Regions from separate parts of the Pseudoxanthomonas sp. F11 genome, predicted to be linked through region 2. Evidence: riboswitches for the same ligand, from Rfam matches in the RefSeq annotation. Region 2 holds a riboswitch; the other holds the start of a gene.

Region 1 (3,586 bases), on a different contig from region 2:
CGTGCCGATCCGCTACGGGCTGGTGGATCCGCTCCACAGCTACAACCCGGTGACCATCGCCTTCCACGCCTGGGTGAAGCTGGGGCGCGACCTGCGCCGCGCGCATGGCCTGCGGCAGGTGGGGATGACCCTGTTCGGCCCGCCCGGGTATGTCCCCGGCGGCGCGGACGGAGACCGCCCGGGCCGCTGAGAGTGGCCCGGGCCCTCGCGGCCGGCGACAATACGCGCCCCCCGCGGCCCCCACGCCGCCCGCCCGCCGAGCCCCATGACCGCCTTCGTTTCCCCCGACCGCATCCGCGGCCTGTTCGCCCAGGCCATGTCCGACATGTACCGCGCCGAGGTGCCGCTGTACGGCGACCTGATCACGCTGGTCGGCGACATCAACAACGCGACGCTGCAGCGCGACGCCGCCCTGGCCGAGCGCCTGCAGCGTACCGGCGAGACCGAGCGCCTGGACCTGGAGCGCCATGGCGCGATCCGCGTGGGCACGCCGGCCGAACTGGCGATGCTGGGCCGCGTATTCGCGGTGATGGGCATGCACCCGGTGGGCTACTACGACCTGACGGTGGCCGGCGTGCCGGTGCATGCGACTGCGTTCCGGCCGCTGACCGAAGAGGCGCTGGCGGCGAATCCGTTCCGCATCTTCACCTCGCTGCTGCGGCTGGAGCTGATCGCCGATGCCGCGCTGCGTGCCAAGGCCGAGGCGATCCTGGCCAAGCGCGACATCTTCACCGCCGACGCGCGCGCGCTGCTGGCGCAGGCCGAACGCGACGGCGGACTGGGCGAGACCGATGCGCAGCGCTTCGTCGCCGAAGTGCTGGAAACCTTCCGCTGGCACGGCGATGCGACCGTCACGCTGGAGACCTATCGCGCGCTGCACGGCCTGCACCGCCTGGTGGCCGACGTGGTCAGCTTCCGCGGCCCGCACATCAATCACCTCACCCCGCGCACGCTGGACATCGACGCCGCGCAGGCCGCGATGCTCGAACGCGGCCTCCAGGCCAAGGCGCTGATCGAGGGCCCGCCGCGCCGCGCCGTGCCCATCCTGCTGCGCCAGACCAGCTTCAAGGCGCTGGAAGAGGAAGTCGCCTTCCCCGACGCCACCGGCACGCTGGTGCCCGGCAGCCACAGCGCGCGCTTCGGCGAGATCGAGCAGCGCGGCCTGGCGCTGACGCCGGCCGGGCGCGAACTCTATGACCGCCTGCTCGCGCAGGTGCGCCAAGTCGGGGGTGCCGGCAATACGTCGGCCGACTATCCGCAGCGGCTGGCGGCGGCGTTCGCGGAATTCCCGGATGACGAGACCACGCTGCGCCGCGAAGGGCTGGGCTACTTCCGCTACCGCCTGTCCGACGGCGGCGCGGCGTTGTCTGCGGCCGAGCGCGCGGCGATGACGCCGGATGCGATGGTCGACGCCGGCTACGCCGTCGTGGACCCCATCGTCTATGAGGACTTCCTGCCGGTCAGCGCCGCGGGCATCTTCCAGTCCAACCTGGGCGGCGGCGAGCAGCGCGCCTACGACGCGCATGCCAACCAGGACGCATTCGAGGCCGCCCTCGGCGCGAAGATCCACGACCCGTTCGCGCTTTACCAACAGGCGCAGGACGCGTCGATCGCGGCGCTGCGCGGTTGACGGCAGGAGTGAGGCGTGAGGAAGAGCTTTCGCTCACTCCTCACTTCTCTCCGCTCACTTTTCGGGCACGACGCCGTGAAACCCGCATCGCGTCGACACCGACTGTTCCACACAACATTTGGTGTTGACGCCTCCTGCTTGCCCCACTATGTTGTGCCCGTCGGTTCCGGTGGTCGCAAGCCACGGGATTAAAACGGGAAGCCGGTGACGCGTTCGCGCCACTCCGGCACTGCCCCGCAGCGGTAATTGGGAACGAACCCGCCACCAGCACTGAGGCGCCATGCCTTGGGAAGCGGCGGGTGTAGGTGGAGCAGGAGTGAGTGTGGAGAAGTGAGTAGTGAGCAGAGCCAAGGCACCGCCTTCGCTCACGCCTCACTTCTCTTCCCTCACTCCTCGCCTCCAAGCCCATGAGTCCGAAGACCTGCCGACAGCCGCGCGATGCACACCGCGCGGTGCCGGCCGCGGAATCTCCGGGGGGAGAGGGCTGGCGAAGCAGGGGCCGCCGGTCGTCCGTGCGCGCGTCTTAGCCCCTGCGACGCCGCTTCCCCACTGTTGACCTCCATCCGGCCTTGCGCAGCCCCGCGAGGGACGGGCCGCCGCGTGCACCACGCATGGAGGATTCTCGTGACCCAGATCGACAGCGCCGTCGCCGACGCCGGCACCGCTCCGTCCCAGAAAGACGCGTTCTCGCTGACCCCCCCGCCCACCGCCACCGCGATGAGCGTCACCAAGCGCAACGGCAGCCGCGAGCCGGTGGACCTCAACAAGATCGTGCGCGCAGTGCAGCGCAACTGCGAAGGCCTGCACGCCATCGACCCGATGCGCGTGGCCACCCGCACCATCTCCGGCCTGTACGACGGCGCCAGCACGCGCGAACTGGACGAACTGTCGATCCGCACCGCCGCGCTGCTGACCGGTGAAGAACCCGAGTACAGCCGCCTGGCCGCGCGCCTGCTGGCCGCCTACATCACCAAGGAAGTCACTGGCCAGGAGATCCACGCATTCTCGCAGTCGGTCACCCGCGGCCACGAGGTCGGCCTGATCAACGACCGCCTGCTGAACTTCGTGCAGACCAACGCACGCAAGCTCAACGGCGCACTGGACGCCTCGCTCGACCTGCACTTCGACTACTTCGGCCTTCGCACGCTGTACGACCGCTACCTGCTGCGCCATCCGCACACGCGCAAGGTGATCGAGACGCCGCAGCAGTTCTTCCTGCGCATCGCCTGCGCACTGAGCGAGGACGTGCCGGAAGCGCTGGCGCTGTACCGCCGCATGGGCAATCTGGACTACCTGCCCAGCTCGCCGACGCTGTTCAACAGCGGCACCACGCACGAGCAGCTGTCCTCGTGCTTCCTGCTGGATTCGCCGCAGGACACGCTGGAATCCATCTACGCCCGGTACGGCGACATCGCCCAGCTGAGCAAGTTCAGCGGCGGCATCGGCGTGAGCTACACCCGCGTGCGTTCGCGCGGCTCGCTGATCAAGTCCACCAACGGCCACAGCAACGGCATCGTGCCGTGGCTGAAGACGCTGGATTCCTCGGTCGCGGCGGTCAACCAGGGCGGCAAGCGCAAGGGCGCGGCCTGCGTGTACCTGGAAACCTGGCACGCCGACATCGAGGACTTCCTGGAGCTGCGCGACAACACCGGCGACGAGGCGCGCCGCACGCACAACCTCAACCTGGCCAACTGGGTGCCGGACCTGTTCATGAAGCGCGTCGAAGCCGACCAGGAGTGGTCGCTGTTCGATCCGCGCGTGGTGCCGGAACTGACCGACCTGTACGGTGCCGCATTCGAGCTGGCGTACACGCAGGCCGAGCTACAGGGCAAGGCCGTCAAGACCATCCCGGCCCGCAAGCTGTACGGCCGGATGATGCGCACGCTGGCCGAGACCGGCAACGGCTGGATGACGTTCAAGGACAAGTGCAACGCGGCCAGCAACCAGACGCTGCGC
Region 2 (3,586 bases):
GCGTACTCCAGGCGCAGGTCCAGCGTGCTGTAGCCGCCCAGTCGGTCGGTGTTGGCCAGGTTGTCGTAGCGCTCGCCCGCGGCGTTGAACGTCAGGCCGGTGCGGATGTCGCCGAACGCGCGGTCCACGTCGATGCGCGCGGTGTTGCGCGGACGACGGGCCAGCAGGTTGTCGTGGTTGGGGCCGGCCGAACGGTTGCGCGGATCGGTGTGGCTCAGCTGGGTGGCGATGTCGAAGCCGGCCAGCGTGAAGTCGACGGTGAGCTCCGCACCGCGGATGCGCGCTTCGTCGATGTTGTTGGGCAGGAAGATCTGGGAATCGTAGGAGATCAGCTGGTCCACCTTGTTCTGGTAGACGTTGAACGTCCAGTTCCACGTATCCGCGTACTGCGCGATGCCCAGGTTGACGCTCTCGGATTCTTCCGGCTTCAGGTACGGATTGCCGAAGCCGGGGTAGTACAGGTCGTTGAAGCTCGGTGCCTTGAAGCCGGTGGCCGCGCTGGCGGTCAGCTTCAGCCCATTGCCGAAGCCGTAGCCGTAGCCGAGGCTGCCTGTGGTGTGGTTGCCGAACTGTTCGTTGTCGTCGTTGCGCACGCTGGCCTGCAGCTGATGCGCGCCGAAACGGCCCTGGTACTCGACGAAGCCGGCCAGGTTGTCGCGCCGGGTGATGGCGAACAGGGTGGTGCTTTCCACCCGATCGTCCTGCCAGTCGATGCCCGCAGTCAGCAGCTGGTTCGCGGCCACGGTGAAGTCGCCCTGCGCCGAGGCCACGTAGCGGCGCGTCTGGAAATAGCCGGACTGCACGTCGTCGTGGAAGTCGTCGGACTTGTCGTCGTTGCGACCCAGGCTCAGCAGCAGGTTGATCTTGTCGCTGGGCGTATAACGCAACTTGGTGCCCAGCACCTGCTGCACGGTCTCGGAGCGGTTGGTGTAGCTGCCATCGAACTCGCTCTTGCCCTCGGCGCGCAGCGCGTTGGCTTCCAGTGCCAGCGTATCGGTGAAGGAATAGCCGCCGCGCAGGGTGGCCGAGGTGTTGCGGTAGCCGTCGCGGTCGGGCTCGTCGGTGAAACAGCCGGCGCCGTCGAACGGGTTCGCGGGATCGCCGCCGGTGCCGCGACAGGCGTTGAATCCGTCGGTGCGCGTGTACGCCACATCGGCGCCGAACCAGCCGCGCCCGATGCCGCCGCCGATGCCGGCACTGGCTTCGCGGGTACTGTCGCTGCCCACGCCGATGCGGACGTTCGGACGCACCTTGCCGGTGTTGCGGCGGGTGAACACCTGGATCACGCCGCCGATGGCCTCGGAGCCCCACAGACTCGAGCGCGGGCCGCGTACGATCTCGACGCGGTCGATCTGGTCGATCGGCAGGTCCTGCAAGGCGGGCAGCCCGGCGGTCGCCGAGCCCATGCGCACGCCGTCCACCAGCACCAGCACGTGATCGGATTCGGCGCCGCGCAGGTTGAGCGTGGTGATCTTGCCGGCGCCGCCCTGGTTGGCGATCGAGATGCCGGCGCGGCCCTGCAGCAGTTCGCCCAGCGAACGCGCCTGACTGCGCTGGATCGCGTCGCGGCCGATCACCTGCGCGGGCACCAGGCTGTCTTCGACGGCGACTTCGGTACGCGTGCCGGAGACGACGATTTCATCGAGGTCGGTGGCGTCCTGCGCCTGCGCCGCGAACGGCAGCGCCATCGCGACCGCGAAGGCCAGCAGGGAAGGGGAGGAAAAGGTACGGCTCTGCATCGGAACTGCTCCATCGCGCGCCCCGCGCGCATTGTTCGGCGTGGAGTCGCGATGGAAAGGCATGCGGAGCGGACAGCGCAGGCGAAGCGGCGCGGCACGCCGCGACGCCCTCCGCATCGCAACCAGTGGACTTCCAGGCCGGTCTCCGGGCTTGCGAACGAGTGCAGGGCACTCCGCCGGGGCGCCTTCCCATGCGTCGTGGACGCACAGTGGCCGATGCCGCGGCTTTCTTCGCCTACCGTTGCGGGGGCAGCGCCGGCATGCCGCCTGCGCGGGTCACCGGCTTCCCGTTTCAACCCGGCACGAGGCACGGGTCACCTGAAAGCGCGCGCAGTATACGGGAAGCGCGTGCCCATCGTGCTCAAGGGGCATTTCCTGGCAGGAAATCCATTGTAGGAGCGGGCCATGCCCGCGATGCTTTTGCCCGGAATGTCCCGTTGCAGAAGCAGGCCGGCTCGCGATGTTTCTCCGCCGGGTGCTGCGCGAAAGGCATCGCGCCCATGGGGCGCTGCTACAAAGGTTCGCGATGCTTGCCGGCGTCAGTCGTCGCCGCGCGAGTCGAACAGGTTCAGCGAAGGACCCGTGTCTTCTTCCTGCTCGGTATGGGTGGTGGTCACCGGCCCTGCGGCGGGACGGCCCCGCGGGGGCGGCAGTAGCGCGGCGGCGGCATCGTAGGCCACCAGCAGTTCGCCACGACGGGCCTCCGGCAACTGCTGCCAGTGGCAGTCCAGCAGGGCGCCTTCCAGCGCATAGAGCAGATTGAGGCTGGGGCGGAACCCGGCGCGCTTGACCCGGATGAAGGCCTCCACCGCGCCTACCGACTCCAGATCCTCCTGCGTGCGCAGGCCGACCTGGCGGAGCCAGGCGGCGGATTTGGGGCCGATGTTGCGCAGCTTGGTGCCTGTCATGTCAACGAATCCAGAAAAATGGCGGCGATGCGTTCCATGCCCGCCTGGTCGTCCGCATCGAAGCGCGCCAGGCGGGGGCTGTCCAGGTCGAGCACACCGACGAGTTCGCCCCCTTTCACCAGCGGGACCACCAGTTCCGAGCGCGAGGCGGAATCGCAGGCGATGTGGCCCGGGAAGGCGTCCACGTCGTCCACGCGCTGGGTTTGGCGGGTGCGTGCGGCGGCTCCGCAGACCCCCTTGTCCAACGGGATCCGCACGCAGGCTGGTAAGCCTTGGAACGGACCGACCACCAATTCCCGGCCATCGAAGAAGTAGAAGCCCACCCAGTTGAAGTCGGGCAGGGCGTGGTAGATCAGCGCGGCGAGGTTGGCGGCGTTGGCGATCCGGTCCGGTTCACCGGCCAACAGGGCGCGGGCCTGGTCGGCGAGCTGCGCGTATTGTTCCGGCTTGCTGCCGGTGAGCGTCTGGGAGGCGAATGACATGGGCCCGATTCTACCCCGCGGGTCCGGTGGCGGCCGGATTATCATCGTCGCCATGAACCGGCATGCCCAACAACGATGATGGCCTTACCGAGTGGCGCTCTTGCGCCTGCAGGACCGTGATGGACCGCGTGTTCATCACCGGCACCGATACCGGCGTGGGCAAGACCGTCGCGAGCGCGGCGCTGCTGCATGCGTTCCGCGCACGCGGCCTGCGTGCGGTGGGCATGAAGCCCGTCGCCAGCGGCTGCGAACCGACGCCTGAGGGCTGGCGCAACGAGGATGCGTTGGCCCTGCAGGCGGCCAGCGATCCGCGGCCGCCCTACGATGACGTCAACCCTTACGCGCTGCCCGCACCGCTGGCGCCGGAGATCGCCGCGCGCGATGCCGGCGTGGACGTGCAACTGGGCGTGCTGGTGTCCGCGTTCGAGCGCCTGCATCCGCTGGCCGACATGGTGCT

What was found. Region 2 has a riboswitch for cobalamin ahead of btuB (TonB-dependent vitamin B12 receptor). Riboswitches for the same ligand answer to the same signal wherever they lie in the genome.
Region 1: linked by a shared signal. The riboswitch ahead of V8246_RS12065 (ribonucleoside-diphosphate reductase subunit alpha) and the one ahead of btuB (TonB-dependent vitamin B12 receptor) in region 2 are both predicted to bind cobalamin.

What each region holds. Positions count from the first base shown of each region.
Region 1 is NZ_JBANLZ010000003.1:331,094-334,679, forward strand. It holds gene V8246_RS12055 (sterol desaturase family protein) at 1-190, shown strand, start outside; gene V8246_RS12060 (VOC family protein) at 266-1,630, shown strand; cobalamin riboswitch at 1,775-2,074, shown strand; gene V8246_RS12065 (ribonucleoside-diphosphate reductase subunit alpha) at 2,348-3,586, shown strand, end outside.
Region 2 is NZ_JBANLZ010000002.1:229,280-232,865, forward strand. It holds gene btuB (TonB-dependent vitamin B12 receptor) at 1-1,739, opposite strand, end outside; cobalamin riboswitch at 1,858-2,076, opposite strand; gene V8246_RS06840 (TfoX/Sxy family protein) at 2,279-2,647, opposite strand; gene V8246_RS06845 (GAF domain-containing protein) at 2,644-3,129, opposite strand; gene bioD (dethiobiotin synthase) at 3,249-3,586, shown strand, end outside.